3 regions of the Streptomyces sp. NPDC111516 genome follow, and region 3 is predicted to be linked to each of the others. Evidence: riboswitches for the same ligand, from Rfam matches in the RefSeq annotation. Region 3 holds a riboswitch; each other region holds the start of a gene.
The links. Region 3 has a riboswitch for cyclic di-AMP ahead of ACZ7L9_RS23720 (M23 family metallopeptidase). Riboswitches for the same ligand answer to the same signal wherever they lie in the genome.
Positions count from the first base shown of each region.

Region 1 (5,185 bases), on a different contig from region 3:
GCGAACGGGACGACGACAACGACGAGGTGATCCCCGACGTCGGTCCGGCCGGGGCCGCCATCGGCCCGGTCCGCTTCCACTCCAGGTGCTGGTCCGGGATCTCCTCCAGGAACCGCGACGGCGGGTTGTACGAGGGCTGACCCCACGCGCTGCGCATCGCCGCCCGGGTCAGATAGAGCCGCTCGCGGGCCCGGGTGATGCCTACGTATGCGAGCCGCCGCTCCTCCTCCAGCTCCTTGACCTGGCCGAGCGCCCGCATGTGCGGGAAGACGCCGTCCTCCATGCCGGTCAGGAAGACCACCGGGAATTCGAGGCCCTTCGCGGTGTGCAGCGTCATCAGCGTGATGACGCCGGAGCCGTCCTCGTCCTCGTCGGGGATCTGGTCGGAGTCGGCGACGAGCGCGACCCGCTCCAGGAACTCGGCGAGGGTGCCCGCGCCTTCCTCGCCGGCCTCTCCCCGCTCCTGCTCGAATTCGAGGGCGACGGCGGCGAGTTCCTGAAGGTTCTCGATACGGGTCTCGTCCTGCGGGTCGGTGGACGCCTGGAGCTCGGCGAGATAGCCGGTCCGCTCCAGGACGGCTTCCAGGACCACCGCCGGGCCCGCGCCGGACTCGACGATCGTGCGCAGCTCCTCCATCAGCGTGTTGAACCGCTTGACGGCATTGGCCGACCGGGCCGCCATGCCGTACGCCTCGTCGACCCGGCGCAGCGCCTGCGGGAAGGTGATCTTCTCGCGCATCGACAGCGCGTCGATCATGGCTTCGGCGCGGTCGCCGATGCCGCGTTTGGGCACATTGAGGATGCGGCGCAGCGGGACGGTGTCCTCGGGGTTGGCGAGGACCCGGAGGTAGGCCAGGACGTCCCGGACCTCCTTGCGTTCGTAGAAGCGCACGCCGCCGACGACCTTGTAGGGCAGTCCGACGCGGATGAAGATCTCTTCGAAGACCCGGGACTGCGCGTTCGTACGGTAGAAGACCGCGACGTCGCCTGCCTTGGCGTCGCCCGCGTCGGTCAGCCGGTCGATCTCGTCGGCGACGAACTGCGCCTCGTCGTGCTCGGTGTCGGCGACATAGCCGGTGATCCGGGCGCCGGTGCCGGCGTTCGTCCAGAGGTTCTTGGGGCGGCGGCTCTCGTTGCGCTCGATGACCGCGTTGGCGGCGGACAGGATCGTCTGCGTGGAGCGGTAGTTCTGCTCCAGCAGGATCGTGGTCGCGTCCGGGTAGTCCTCCTCGAACTGGAGGATGTTGCGGATGGTCGCGCCGCGGAAGGCGTAGATCGACTGGTCCGCGTCACCGACGACGCACAGCTCGGCGGGGGCGTCGCCCTCGCCGACCGGGCCGACCAGTTCGCGTACGAGGGTGTACTGGGCGTGGTTGGTGTCCTGGTACTCGTCGACGAGGACGTGCCGGAACCGGCGGCGGTAGTGCTCCGCGACGTCGGGGAACGCCTGGAGCAGGTGGACCGTCGTCATGATGATGTCGTCGAAGTCCAGCGCGTTGGCCTCGCGCAGCCGGGACTGGTACATCGCGTAGGCCTGGGCGAGGGTCTTCTCGAAACCGTCCGCGGCCTGGCCGGCGAAGGTCTCCTCGTCGATCAGCTCGTTCTTCAGGTTGGAGACCTTCGCCGTGAACGACTTCGGCGGGAAGCGCTTCGGGTCGAGGTCCAGATCGCGGCAGACCAGGGCCATCAGCCGCTTGGAGTCGGCGGCGTCGTAGATCGAGAACGATGACGTGAAGCCGAGCTTCTTCGACTCGCGGCGCAGGATGCGTACGCACGCGCTGTGGAAGGTCATGACCCACATGGCGTTGGCGCGTGGTCCGACGAGCTGCTCGACGCGCTCCTTCATCTCGCCCGCGGCCTTGTTGGTGAAGGTGATCGCCAGGATCTGGCCGGGGTGCACCCCGCGCTCGGCAAGGAGGTGGGCGATCCGGTGGGTCAGCACCCGCGTCTTGCCGGAGCCCGCCCCGGCCACGATGAGCAGCGGGGAGCCCGCGTGGACCACGGCGGCGCGCTGCTCGGTGTTCAGCCCGTCGAGGAGCGCCGCCGGGTCGATGACGGGGCGGTGCGCGCCGTCGCGGTAGTACTCCTCCCTGGGCGGCGGGGGCCCGTCGAATACGCCCGCGAAGAGGTCCTCCGGCACCGCTTCGGGTGCGGGGTCCTCGGGGGGCGGCGGGGGCTCTTCCTCCGAGTGCTGGAGGCCGGCCAGGAAGCTGTCGTCAAAGAGGCTGCTCATCGCTTGTCGAGTCTAGGCCGCCGCACCGACACACGACGGCCGCATGCCGAACCGGACCCGGGCCGCATGACCGACCCCGCCCCGCTACCGGGCACGCAAAGAGAGCGGGCACCCACTCCGGGTGAGGAATTCCGGGCCCCCGGCCGCCCTTGCCGCCCCACTTCGCCGAGGTCACGAAAATGTATCGGGCATATCGAACATCAACCTTCACAGCCGCACCATGGGTTGGCTAGCGTGCTCGTCCGGGCGGCCCGTACCCCCTGAGGCGAACCACGCCGAGCGGGCGCCCACGCCGAATCCGGGCTGCCCTCGCGGGAGTCCGGAACCGGGGACCCACACGCAGCACCGGGGTGAATCGGTCCTTGCCCCCACGCGGACCGTAGGGCAGCCTTCCGTTCCGCCCGAACCCGACAGCTAACCCGGTAGGCGGTCCACGGAAGGAGATGCCGGCCTTGGCGTCGCATCGCAAACCGCGCACCCGGGTGCGCACCACCACACCGGCCGTCGGGCTCACGACGGCGGCACTGGCGTCCGTGACCCTGCTCTCCACGCAGAGCGCGATGGCCGCCCCCGCCCCGAAACCCAGCATCGAGGACGTCCAGAAGAAGGTCGACGACCTCTACCGGCAGGCGGGCACCGCGACCCAGCAGTACAACCAGGCGAAGGAAGCCGCCGCCACCCAGCGCACCAAGGTCGACGCCCTGCTGAATGATGTCGCCCAGCGCGCCGACCAGCTCAACGACGCCCGCAGGACGCTCGGCACGTACGCGGCCGCGCAGTACCGCAGCGGCACCATCGCGCCGAGCGCCACCTTCTTCCTGGCCGACGACCCGCAGTCGTACTTCGACCAGAACCAGCTGATGGACCGGATGACCAGCCGGCAGCAGAAGGCGATCACGGACTTCCGTACGCAGCAGACCAAGGCGGCGAAGAAGCGGGCCGAAGCGGTACAGAGCCTGGAGACGCTGACCACGACGCAGACCACGCTGCGCACCAGCAAGCAGGACGTCCAGAAGAAGCTGGGCGAGGCACGCGCGTTGCTGTCGAAACTGACCGTCGAGGAGAAGGCGCGGCTCGCGGCGCTGGAGCGGAAGAAGGAGGCGGAGGCCCGGCGCAAGGCGGAGGAACTGGCCAAGCAGCAGGCCGCCGCCAAGGCGGAGGCGGACCGTAAGGCCGCAGAGGCCGCGAAGGAAGCAAATTCCGGCAGCGGTACGAGCACGGGCACCGGCACGGGCACCGGCACGGGCACCGGCTCGGACAGCAGCGCCACCACCAAGGCGGAGAAGGTCCTCGCCTTCGCCCGGGCCCAGATCGGCAAGCCGTACGTCTGGGGCGCGACGGGCCCGTCCTCGTACGACTGCTCCGGGCTCACCCAGGCGGCGTGGAAGGCCGCGGGCGTCGGCATCCCGCGCACCACGTGGGACCAGGTGAAAACAGGCACCCGGGTCGCGACGGCGGACCTGCGCCCGGGCGACCTCGTCTTCTTCTACGACGACATCAGCCACGTCGGCATCTACAAGGGCGACGGGATGATGATCCACGCGCCGAAGCCGGGAGCGAATGTGCGCGAGGAGTCGATCTACTACATGCCGATCTACGGCAGCGTGCGGCCGGCGTAGCGGTTCGCGTGGCCGTCGGCCGGGGCGCGGGCCGCGCCCCGGCCGACGCAGGACCCGGGTCCGGCTCAGGCCCCGGCTCTCAGGACAGCGGCCCCAGGTCTCGGTTTCTCAGGTCCAGAGCGTGGCGATGAAGATGTTGGCGAGCGTCAGCCCGCCCACGGCCGAGAAGGCACCCTTGTCGACCTTCTCCTCGTCCCGCTTGATGTAGACCAGCGCGAGTATGACGACCAGGAACAGCAGCTTGACCCCGATCTTGATGTTGTTCACGGTGTTGCCGTCGGCCTGGTTGAGCCCGACCAGCGCGACACCGGTGACCAGCATCGTCAGCGCGCCGTGCAGCATCGCCGGGACGAACCGGGCCGTGCCCGCGCCCATCGCCTTCATCTGGGTCAGGAAGCCGCCCAGCAGAGAGGCGATACCGATGATGTGCAGGGCGACGAAGACATGAATGAGTGCTTCCATGAGGCCGCAGCCTAGCCCCGCCCATATCACCACTCCGCAGGCAGGTGCAGCTTCCTGCCGCTTCACTCGTGTCTGCACCAATTGCCTCACTCTGTTGTCATTTTTCCGATCAAACAGAGACAGTGCCGCGCCAAAATGAGGCAATAGGCGTCATTACGACTCTTCCCCGTGCCCCGGGTTTAGCGTCCCTGGCAGGTGACCGTCTTCACCGCCGCTCCGCACCCGGACGGCACACCGGTCACCCCGCCGAGAAGTCCGGCGGCGGGCCGCTCCCCTGTTGGTGACCCGCCGCCGGACCTCCGGCGGGCCCGCCGGTAGACCCCGACGGGAAGTCGCCAGGAAGGACGCACGCCCCCGTGGCAGCGCACCGGAAACCCAAGCAGCGCCCGTACATCGGCTCTGCTGCCCGCACCGCGGCCACACTCGCCTTCGCCGGGGCCGCCACCGCTGCCGTATTACCGGGTTCGGCACACGCCGACCCCCAGCGAACCCCCGCTCAGATCACCGCCGAGGTGGACCGGCTCTACCACGACGCGGAGGTCGCCACCGAGCAGTACAACGGCGCGAAGGAGCAGGCGACCGCTGCCGCCGACGCCGTCGACACCCTGCGCGACGAGGCCGCTCGCAGGACCGAGCGTCTCAACGCCTCGCGCAACGCACTGGGTTCGCTCGCCGCCGCGCAGTACCGCACCGGCGGCCTCGACCCGTCCGTACAGCTGGCGCTCTCCTCCGACCCCGACCAGTACCTGGAGCGCGCCTCGTACATGGACCGGATCGGCGACCGCCAGGCCGCCGAGGTCGACCAGGTGGAGCGGCAGGTCGCCCGGATCGCCCAACTGCGCTCGCAGGCCAAGGGCAAGCTGGCGGCGCT
Region 1 is NZ_JBVKBV010000004.1:278,830-284,014, reverse strand. It holds gene pcrA (DNA helicase PcrA) at 1-2,233, opposite strand, end outside; cyclic di-AMP (ydaO/yuaA leader) riboswitch at 2,514-2,678, shown strand; gene ACZ7L9_RS11600 (C40 family peptidase) at 2,677-3,852, shown strand; gene ACZ7L9_RS11595 (hypothetical protein) at 3,961-4,314, opposite strand; gene ACZ7L9_RS11590 (C40 family peptidase) at 4,671-5,185, shown strand, end outside.
Region 1: it holds a riboswitch for cyclic di-AMP, as region 3 does, so the genes downstream of both, ACZ7L9_RS11600 (C40 family peptidase) here and ACZ7L9_RS23720 (M23 family metallopeptidase) in region 3, are expected to answer to the same signal.

Region 2 (5,185 bases), on a different contig from region 3:
ATCTCCCGGACCTTGCCCTCCTTCACGAGTTCGTCGAGGGCAGTGATGATCTCCTCGACCGGGACGGTCTCGTCATCGAAGTGCGTGTAGTACAGATCGATGTGGTCGGTGCCGAGCCGGCGCAGCGACTCCTCGGCCGCGGCCTTGATGTTCGTGGCGGAGAGCCCCTTGTACGAGGGGTGGGCGCCGACCTTGGTGGCGACGACCATGTCGGAGCGGTTGGAGCGGGCCGCGAGCCACTTTCCGATGACGGTCTCCGACTCGCCGCCCTCGTTGCCCGGGATCCAGGCGGAGTAGGCGTCGGCGGTGTCGATGAAGTTGCCGCCCGCCGCAGCGTAGGCGTCCAGCACGGCGAACGAATGCTCCTCGTCGGCGGTCCAGCCGAAGACGTTGCCGCCGAGGGCGAGCGGGAAGACCTGGAGGTCGGAAGGGCCCAGCTTACGAAGAGAAGTCATAAATGGATCAACGGATTCCAGCACGCCCGCTATTCCGACAGACCGGCAGCCCTGACGTCGGGGGGTGAGCGTCAGGGCTGTCGGAGTTCTGGGTTCTGGCCGGCGAACCGGCTCGGATCGCGGGGATCGCCGGATCACGCGGACCGCTCGGATCACCCGGGCCTGGAGAACCGGGAGGGCGGTCTGCGGATCAGGGGTTGAGGCCCTTGCCGTGCAGCCAGGCCATCGGGTCGATGCCCGTACCGGAGGGGGTGTGGACCTCCAGGTGGAGGTGCGGGCCCGTCACGTTGCCGGTCGCGCCGACCCGGCCGATGGTCTCACCTGTGGTGACCTTCTGCCCGACGCTCACGCCGATCGAGGACTGGTGGCAGAACCACAGCTCCGTACCGTCGTCGAGCTCCAGCACCGTGCGGTAGCCGTACGAACCGGACCAGCCGGCCGACTTGATGGTGCCGCCGTGTATGGCCTTGATCGGCGTACCCGTCGGCGCCGCGAAGTCGAGGCCGGTGTGGTAGCCGGAGGACCACATCGTGCCGGCTTGGCCGAAGGTCGAGGTGATCGTGTACGAGGAGGTCGGGATGGCGTAGCTGGCGGCGAGCTTGGCGAGCCGCAGGGCCTCGGCCTTCTTCTTGGCCTCTTCCTCCGCCTTCTTCTTTTCGGCGGCGGCCTTGGCCTCGGCCGCTTCCTGCTGCTTCTTGGCCGCGTCCTGCTGCTTCTTGGCCTCGGCAGCGGCCTTCTCCGCGGCCTCCTTCTCCTGGGCGGCCTTGGCCTCGGCGGCGGCGGCGTCCTGCTGCTGCTCCGCCTGCTGGAGGATGCGCGCGCGGAGCGCCTCGCCCGCGTCCGCGGTGCCCTGCTCGGCCTCGGCGGTGGTGAGGCCGGCGGTGGTGAGCGGTGCGGCAGCGGCGGCGACAGCGGCCTTGTCGGCTTCGGACTCTCCGGAGAACAGAGAACCCACGCCCGGAAGGGACTTGGCGTCGGGAAGGTTGTTCGCGATGGAATCGGGAAGGGAGATGGACACCGGCGGCTTGCTCTGCGCGGAGGCCATGCCGCCCGCGCCGACCGCCGCGATGACGCCGACCCCGAGCACCGTGGAGCTACGGGCAAGGCCGTTGCGCTGCTTGGCGACGCGGTGCTTGCCGCGTACGGGGCGGACGGACTCCTCGGTGGGGTTCCACTCGTCCCAGCCGCGTTCGGGCTCACCGTTGCCGTCGGCGCGGAATTCGCCACCGAAGTCACCGGCGAAGTCGCCGCCCGGCTCGGTGCCGTACGCCGTTCCCGTCCCACCGGTCCCGTAGTCGGAGCCGGAACCGAAGTCGGCGTTGAAGCCGGAGTCGGAAGCGAAGCCGGAATTGGAACCGGATCCGAAGTCAGCGCCGTAACCGGAACCGAAGTCGGGGTTGAACCGAGAGGGGGCCTCGGGGGCAGGCTTGTTGGACGCCACGGGGGCGCACTCCTTTCCTTCCTTCTCGCCTACCGGGTTAGCTGACGGGTTCGGAGCAGGAAGGTCTCCTACGGGCCCCTTCGCCTCTCACGAGACACAGGTGTCCGATTCACCCCATGTAGGTGGTTCCCCGGTTCCCTTGCGGAATTCGGCGCTCGCGCACGGTGCCGCCACTGACGGCGGCTGGGACGACCGCGCTGCGTTATCGAACGTTAATAGACACCGGGGCCTGATTCCAAGCTGTTCCCAGTGATCGTTCACGTCTTTGGCCTGGACTTTACGGTGCACAACCGGGTGGAATGGGACGAGTTGATCGACCTTCAGCCACCACCCGGTTTCTGACGTTGCGTCAAATGTTATGCGGAGCGGCGCGCTTCGGTTACGTACGGTGGCATCCCTCGCTCAAGTCCGCGCCCGGCTCGCACGAAGCCCCCGCCTCATCCGTCACGCCCCTTTCAGACCCACGATCTTCACAGTCCTGCGCCGGCCCGGCTGCCCCTCCCCGGGACGTAGGACCGCGAGCAGCGCCATGTCGTCGGTCGTCTCACCCTCCGTGTACAGCCGCACGTCATCGGTCAGCGCGGACAGCAGCTCCTCGGGCCCCGGGAAGATCCGCCCCCGCAGCCGGGCCGCCGGGTCGTAGAAGACCCCGTCGGCGTTCCGCGCCTCGGAGAGGCCGTCCGTGTACAGGAGCAGGGTCGTCCCCGCCGGCAGATCCCACTCGTCCGACCGGTCGGGCCACGCCCCCAGGTCCATCCCGAGCGGCAGCGCAGGCACCGTGGGCCCCAGCACCTCCAGCGCCCCGTCCGGATGCAGCAGGATCGGCTCGGGGTGGCCGCGGTTGACGATCCGCACCCGGGGCAGCCCGGCCGGGATCTCGGCCAGCACGGCGGTGACGAAGCCCTCGACCGCGTCGAGCCCGCCCCGCCGCGTCCCCTCCCGCGCCAGCGCCCGCTCCAGCCGATGCGCCACGCCCTCCAGCGAACGCTCCTGCTCGGCTGCCTCCCGGAACGCCCCGATGATCACCGCCACCGACTCCACGGCGTCGAGCCCCTTCCCCCGTACGTCCCCGACCACCAACCGCACCCCGTACGGGGAATCCGTCACGGCGAACAGGTCACCGCCGACGAACTCCTCGGCCTGCGCCGCCTCGTACCGCGCCGCCACATGCAGCCCGCCGATCCGGTCGGACGGCTTCGGCAGCACCGCCCGCATGGCGGTCTCCGCGATGACCCGCGCGGACGCCAGCTGCTCATTGCTGCGCCGCACGACGCCGTTGATCACGACCGCGAGGACCGAGACGGTGGCCAGGGTGAGCAGCTCGATCAGCGGCACGATGTCCGGCAGCGTGTGGCTGTACAGCCGCAGCGCGACCACGGCCAGCATCGAGGCGATGGCGGTGCAGACGGTCCTGTACAGCGAGAAGAACGGCGCGGCGATCAGCGGCGCCGCCACGAACAGCGGAATGGCGGTGAACGTCGGCGGGGTGAACAAATCGAACGCCAGCCCGCCGAGGATCATCAGGGCGGGCAGCGCGCGGACGAACCGCCGGGTACGCGTGCCGTCCCCGGCATGTCTGCCGCGCCCCTTCAGCCGCTTCCACACCTGTGGTCTCCTGCCCGGTACGCGCGCGGCTGCGGACGGTACCGCGCCCCACCCCCAGGCTCGCCGGAGCGGAGTCGCGCGGCGACTCCTCGTCGGCCAATGGGGGTATGTACGTGGCGTAGCTCACACACCGGCCCGACCTGCTCCCTCGGGGGCCCACAGCTGGAACGACCCGGGCCCGGCACGCTGCATGCGTGCCGGGCCCGGGTCTTCAGTAGCGGGGACAGGATTTGAACCTGCGACCTCTGGGTTATGAGCCCAGCGAGCTACCGAGCTGCTCCACCCCGCGTCGGTGAACACAACTGTACGGCATCCGCGGCGGGCTCATGACCACTGAGCGAATCACTGAGCGAATCACCGACCGCTTTGCGCTCGCTCGGTACTCCGGCCATGCGCCCCCGCCGCCTCGCCGCCTCAATTCGTCTCGGTGATACGGGGAGCGTTCTTCCCGTTGACCGCCGGGGGCTTCATGGGATTCGCACCGCGCTGCAGGGAGCGGAGAATCGCCAGCCCCTGACCGACCACGCCCGCCGCCATCTCGTTGACGCCGTCGGTGCCGTTCAGAACGGTCAGGTCCGCCCCCGACATGCCTCGGGCGGCCGCGTCGGCCAGGGCGGGCAGGTTCTCGATGATGCGGTTGGCCGCGATGAGCTCCTGGTTGCCGTCGCGCAGCGAAGCGGCGCGCGCGCTGTTGGCGTCCGCCTGCGCCTGGGCGATGGTCCGCTCGGCGTACGCGTTGCCGTCGGCCTCGAACCTCACCCGGTCCCGGGCCGCCTCCGCGAGGGTGCGCTGCCGGTAGGCCTCGGCGTCCGCCGGGCGCCGTACCTCCCCTTCGAGCCGTTGCGCGGCGAGCGCGGCCTGCCGCTCGGCCAGCGCGGTCTGCTCCTCGATGACCTCGTGTGAAGCCCTGGCCTGGGCGAGCGGTCCGGCCTGCGCGGCACGGGCGTTGTACTGCTCGGTCTCGGCGCGGAAGCCGGCCCGCTTGATCGCGGTGTCACGTTCGTACTCCGCCTTGAGCGCGGCGGCCTGCTGTTCACGCTGGCTGGCCTCCTGGTCGGCCTTGGCCTCGGCGATCCGGGCCTGGCTGGCGACCGCGGCGGCATGCGGGGCGGCGAGGTTGTTGATGTAGCCGGTGGCGTCCTCGATCTCCTGGATCTGGAGGGCGTCCACCACGATGCCGAGCTTCTCCATCTCGCCGTGGCTGCCCGCGATGACCTCCTGGGAGACCCGGTTGCGCTCGCGGATGATCTGCTCCACGGTCAGGCCGCCGACGATGGAACGCAGGTGGCCCGCGAAGATCCGGCCGACGAGCTCCTCCATCTGCTCCTGTTCGGTCAGGAAGCGACGCGCCGCGTTGGCGATGGATATGGCATCGTCGCCGACCTTGAAGACGGCGACGGCCCGGACGTTGAGGCGGATGCCCTGCTGCGTCACGCAGTCCTCGGTGATCTCCGCCTCGCGCAGCGCCAGGGAGAGCATGCGCGCCTTCTGTTTCACCGGGAGCACGAAACTGCCGTGGCCGGTGACGATCCGGAACTGGGTGTCCAGCGTCTGCCCCTTGGAACCGGATATGAGCATCGCCTCGTTGGGGGCGGGAACGTGCCAGAAGAACATCGGAAGACTCCTGTCATGCGTCTCTGCTCGACGTAGGTGCACCGCTGCTTCGGCTCAGGGCGGCAGGGGT
Region 2 is NZ_JBVKBV010000003.1:482,016-487,200, reverse strand. It holds gene ACZ7L9_RS10185 (aldo/keto reductase) at 1-455, opposite strand, end outside; gene ACZ7L9_RS10180 (M23 family metallopeptidase) at 646-1,896, opposite strand; cyclic di-AMP (ydaO/yuaA leader) riboswitch at 1,908-2,060, opposite strand; gene ACZ7L9_RS10175 (PP2C family protein-serine/threonine phosphatase) at 2,341-3,501, opposite strand; tRNA gene ACZ7L9_RS10170 (tRNA-Met) at 3,717-3,790, opposite strand; gene ACZ7L9_RS10165 (SPFH domain-containing protein) at 3,916-5,115, opposite strand; gene ACZ7L9_RS10160 (hypothetical protein) at 5,170-5,185, opposite strand, start outside.
Region 2: it holds a riboswitch for cyclic di-AMP, as region 3 does, so the genes downstream of both, ACZ7L9_RS10180 (M23 family metallopeptidase) here and ACZ7L9_RS23720 (M23 family metallopeptidase) in region 3, are expected to answer to the same signal.

Region 3 (5,185 bases):
ACGCCCGAGGAAATGGAGCGCGCGCAGGCCCAGTTGGAGCGCGAGTGGCTGGACCGGCTCGGTACGGTAGCGGGCCGCGCCGACGAACTCTGCCGGTTCACCGTGCTGTTCGACGACCCGCAGCTCGCCCTGACCGCCGTACAGCGGGTGCTCGATGTCACCGCTGAAGAGGTCCAGGCGGTCGCCAAGGCCCAGCTGCGCCCCGACAACCGGGCGGTGCTGGTCTACGAACCGGTCGAATCGGCCGAGTCCGCGGAATCAGCGGACACCGATGAGACCGAAGCCGACGACACCGACGCGCACGAAGGAGCGGACAAGTGACCGACGCTGCCGCGACTGGAGTTTCGATGCAGTTCCACCCGCAGCCGGCCCCCGGCGTCGCCCGCCCGTGGGCCTTCCCCGCACCGGAGCGCGGCGCCCTGCCCAACGGACTCACGGTGCTGCGCTGCCACCGCCCCGGCCAGCAGGTCGTGGCGGTCGAGATGGTCCTCGACGCCCCGCTGGACGCCGAGCCCGAGGGCCTCGACGGCGTGGCCACGATCATGGCGAGGGCGCTCTCCGAGGGCACCGACAAGCACACCGCCGAGGAGTTCGCCGCCGAGCTGGAGCGCTGCGGCGCCACCCTCGACGCGCATGCCGACCACCCCGGCATCCGGGTCTCCCTGGAGGTCCCGGCCTCCCGGCTGGCCAAGGCGCTCGCGCTGGTCGCCGAGGCGCTGCGGGCGCCCGCCTTCGCCGACAGCGAGGTCGAGCGGCTGGTACGCAACCGGCTCGACGAGATCCCGCACGAGCAGGCCAACCCGGCCCGGCGCGCCGCCAAGCAGCTCTCCAAGGAGCTCTTTCCGGCCACGGCGCGTATGTCGCGCCCCCGCCAGGGCACCGAGGAGACGGTGGAGCGGATCGACTCGTCGGCCGTGCGTGCCTTCTTCGACGCCCATGTCAGGCCGTCCGCGGCAACCGTCGTGGTCGTCGGTGACCTCACCGGCATCGACCTGGACGCCCTGCTCGCCGACACCCTCGGCGACTGGTCGGGCGACACCGCCGAGCCCCGTCCCGCCCCGCCGATCACCGCCGACGACAGTGGCCGGGTGGTGATCGTCGACCGTCCGGGCGCCGTGCAGACGCAGCTCCTGATCGGCCGGATCGGCCCCGACCGGCACGACAGCGTATGGCCGGCCCAGGTGCTCGGCACGTACTGCCTCGGCGGCACGCTCACGTCCCGGCTGGACCGAGTGCTGCGCGAGGAGAAGGGCTACACCTACGGCGTGCGGGCCTTCGCCCAGGTCCTGCGGTCGTCGGCCCCGGATTCCGCCACGGGGGCGACCGGTGCCGCGATGCTCGCCATCAGCGGATCCGTCGACACGGAGTCCACCGGACCGGCGCTGAAGGACCTGTGGACGGTCCTGCGGACCCTGGCCTCCGAGGGGCTGACCGACGAGGAGCGCGAGACGGCCGTGCAGAACCTCGTCGGTGTCGCACCGCTGAAGTTCGAGACGGCGGCCTCCGTCGCCGGCACCCTCGCCGACCAGGTCGAGCAGCACCTCCCGGACGACTACCAGGCACACCTGTATGCCCGGCTCGCGGAGACCGGCACGGTCGAGGCGACCGCGGCGGTGGTCAATGCCTTCCCGGGCGACCGGCTGGTCACGGTCCTCGTCGGTGACGCGGCGCAGATCGAGGAGCCGGTCCGGGCCCTGGACATCGGAGAGGTGTCGGTGGTCACCGGCTGACGGGCGTACCTGTCGCGGACGCGGGAGGCGGCCGAACAGGCCGGTCGGCCCGTCGCCCGCGGCAGCTCGCTTGTCCACATCCCGGGACACGAGGAAGACCCCTGTGAGTGAGATCTCGCCGGGGTCCTCCTTTTTGTCCGTTCTGGTGGAGAGGTTGCCTGTCTGCCCTGTGGGATGCGCTACAAAACGGCCTGTCCGTTTGGTGAATGAAAGTGACCCCGCTTAGCGTCGGCCGGGCTGTCCGTCACTCGTATGCCGCATCCGCGACGTACCGGACAGTCATCGCCGAGTCCCCGTCAGGCGCGAGCCTGGGGAGCCGGGGACCCGTGAAGTCCCTGGGGTGAATCGGATGCCTGAGCCTCGCCGAGGTCGGGGCATCCGTAGGAGACCTTCCTGCTCCGAACCCGTCAGCTAACCCGGTAGGCGAGAAGGAAGGAAAGGATCAGCCACTTCATGGCGTTCACCCGTGCCACCGGGAAGCATCGTGCCCCGAGCCGACTGACGCACAGGAGCGCGAAGATGGCCGGCGTCGCGGCGCTGGCCACCACCGGCGTCGTCGGTGGGGTGGCCTCTCCGGCCCTCGCCGCGGACACCGGGGTCACCTCCGTCAGCGAGACCGGTCTGAACCAGGTCATCGCCATCGACAGTGCCCTCGCCGACCAGATAGAGGCCCAGGCCGCCGCACAGCAGCACCAGGCCGATGCCGCGGCGAAGGTGGAGGCCCAGCGGAAGATCGAGGCCAAGAAGCGGGCCGAAGCCAAGAAGAAGGCGGAGGCCGACGCGAAGCGCGCGGCCGAGGCGCGCGCGGAGAAGGCGCGTGCCGCCCGGTCCGCCGAGCGCACCCGTCTGGGCGCCTTCCAGCTCCCGGTCGCCGGTTCGTACGTCACCACCGGCTACAAGTCCAGCGGCTCGCTCTGGTCGTCCGGCAGGCACTCGGGCATCGACTTCCACGCCGCGTCCGGAAGCTCCGTCGTCGCCGTCGGTGCCGGTACGGTCGTCGAGGCCGGCTGGGGCGGCGCGTACGGCAACAACATCGTGCTCCGGATGACGGACGGCACGTACACGCAGTACGGCCATCTCTCCTCGATCGGCGTCACCGTCGGCCAGGGCGTCGGCGCGGGCCAGCAGATCGGCCTCTCCGGCTCGACCGGCAACTCCACGGGCCCGCACCTCCACTTCGAGGCCCGGACGACGCCGTCGTACGGCTCCGACATGGACCCTGTCGCATACCTGCGCGCCCACGGCGTCAGCGTCTGACCGACGCCGCCCGTCCCTCCGCAGCACCTCTTCGAAGGCCCCGGCACACCCCGGGGCCTTCGCCGTGCCGGGTCTCCGCGTCCGTCGTGGTACCCGAGCGCCGAGTCGCCCCGTGGCCAAAAGATGCCGAGTCGCCCCGTGGCCAAAAGATATTCATGAATTTCCACCCCGCATCGGAAATGCGGCCGCATTGCAATAGACTCGCAGAACATGCGTCGGTCGGCCGCGTTCCGCGGGGATCGAGGCGGCGGTTCGGACATGCGCATTCCCGCCCATTCGGTATGCACGGCAATCCACCGGCGGCACGCGGGCGCCTGCGTCGCCGAGTCCACTCAGCAGGAGGCCGCCGACCTCCTGGAGGTCCGGACGCTGCTGGAGCCGCTGGCCGCCGCGCGCGCCGTGCAGCGCCGCACCGAGGCGCGCCTCAAGGTGCTGTGCGGTCTGGTCAGGCTCGGTCAGGAGCGGGCCAGGTGGAGCCTGGATGTACGCGGCCGAGCAGTCGGCCCACCCGGCGGATTCCCGGGCCGAGCACGGAGCCGCCGTGGACGCGGCGGCGCGCGGTGGCGCGGAACGGGCCGGGGCGCCGACCGCCCGGCACGCCGAAGGGGCCGCGGCCGCGCACCGGCTGCGCCGCATCGACCGGCCGGACGGCCCGCCCGCGGCTCCGCGCACCGGCCGGGTGAGAGCTTCGCAATATTCCGTAAACGCCACGGGCATCCGGCATCAGCGATTACGCCGTATGCAAAGAGTTGTCATTCCGTTGGGCCTTCTTCGGGCTGTTCGAAATATCTTCGCTCTTCGTTTCTCACTGAGTTTCGCCCGGGAAAGCGAAAGAGCCGCGGACCCGGTCAAGGGCGCCGCGGCTCTTTCGTAGAAAATGGGTCAGACGGTCTCCGGCAGCTCATCGAGCCCCTCGGCGACCAGCTTCGCCAGGCGGTCCAGGGCGGCTTCCGAATCGTCGGCCTCGGATGCGAGCACGATCTCCTCGCCGCCGTGCGCGCCGAGACCGAGCACCGCGAGCATCGAGGCGGCGTTCACCGGATTGCCGTCGGCCTTGGCGATCGTCACGGGGACGCCGGAGGCCGTGGCGGCACGGACGAATATGGAAGCAGGGCGGGCGTGCAGGCCCTCGGCCCATCCGACGTTGACGCGGCGCTCAGCCATGGTTCTGCCCTTCAGGAATCAATGGTTGTCTAGACCAGTCTCTCACGCAGTGCGCGCGGCTCCGACCGGCCCGCGGCAGGCCCGCAGTCCGTGCTGTACCGCGGCTCGGCCCCCTCAGCCTGCCCCGGCCCCAGGACCTACGCGACCGCTGGCGGAGCCGTAGTCTTTGCGCATGCAGCCCTCGTCGCAGCAGAGTCCGCATCACGCGTACCCCGACCACTGGGAAGCGGACGTGGTCCTCCGCGACGGCGGAACCGCGCGGATCCGGCCCATCACCACGGACGACGCCGAACGACTGGTCAGCTTCTACGAGCAGGTCTCCGACGAGTCGAAGTACTACCGCTTCTTCGCTCCGTATCCCCGTCTGTCCGACAGGGACGTGCACCGCTTCACTCATCACGACTACGTCGACCGGGTGGGGCTCGCGGTCACGGTCGGCGGCGAGTTCATCGCGACCGTCCGCTACGACCGGATCGACGAGCGGGGCAGACCCGCCTCCGCACCCGCCGACGAGGCCGAGGTCGCCTTCCTCGTCCAGGACGCACACCAGGGCCGGGGCGTGGCCTCGACGCTCCTCGAGCACATCGCCGCCGTCGCCCGCGAGCGCGGCATCCGCCGCTTCGCGGCCGAGGTGCTGCCCGCCAACACCAAGATGATCAAGGTGTTCCGGGATGCCGGGTACACCCAGCAGCGCAGCTTCGAGGAGGGCTCCGTCCACCTCACCCTGGACCTCGAACCCACCGCCGAGTCCCTCGCCGTCCAGCGCGCCCGTGAGCAGCGGGCCGAGGCGCGGTCCGTGCAACGGCTGCTCGCGCCCGGTTCCGTCGCCGTCATCGGGACCGGCCGCACTCCCGGCGGGGTCGGCCGCACGGTCCTGCGAAATCTCCTCGGAGCCGGTTTCACCGGTCGTACGTACGCCGTGAACCGCGCCTTCGCCGCCGACCAGGGCACGGTCGACGGGGTCCCCGCCCACCGTTCGATCGGCGAGATCGGCGAACCGGTCGACCTCGCGGTCGTCGCCGTCCCCGCCGACC
Region 3 is NZ_JBVKBV010000013.1:106,792-111,976, forward strand. It holds gene ACZ7L9_RS23710 (M16 family metallopeptidase) at 1-321, shown strand, start outside; gene ACZ7L9_RS23715 (M16 family metallopeptidase) at 348-1,730, shown strand; cyclic di-AMP (ydaO/yuaA leader) riboswitch at 2,004-2,170, shown strand; gene ACZ7L9_RS23720 (M23 family metallopeptidase) at 2,184-2,987, shown strand; partial or broken gene ACZ7L9_RS23725 (GntR family transcriptional regulator) at 3,246-3,711, shown strand; gene ACZ7L9_RS23730 (HPr family phosphocarrier protein) at 3,870-4,151, opposite strand; gene ACZ7L9_RS23735 (bifunctional acetate--CoA ligase family protein/GNAT family N-acetyltransferase) at 4,324-5,185, shown strand, end outside.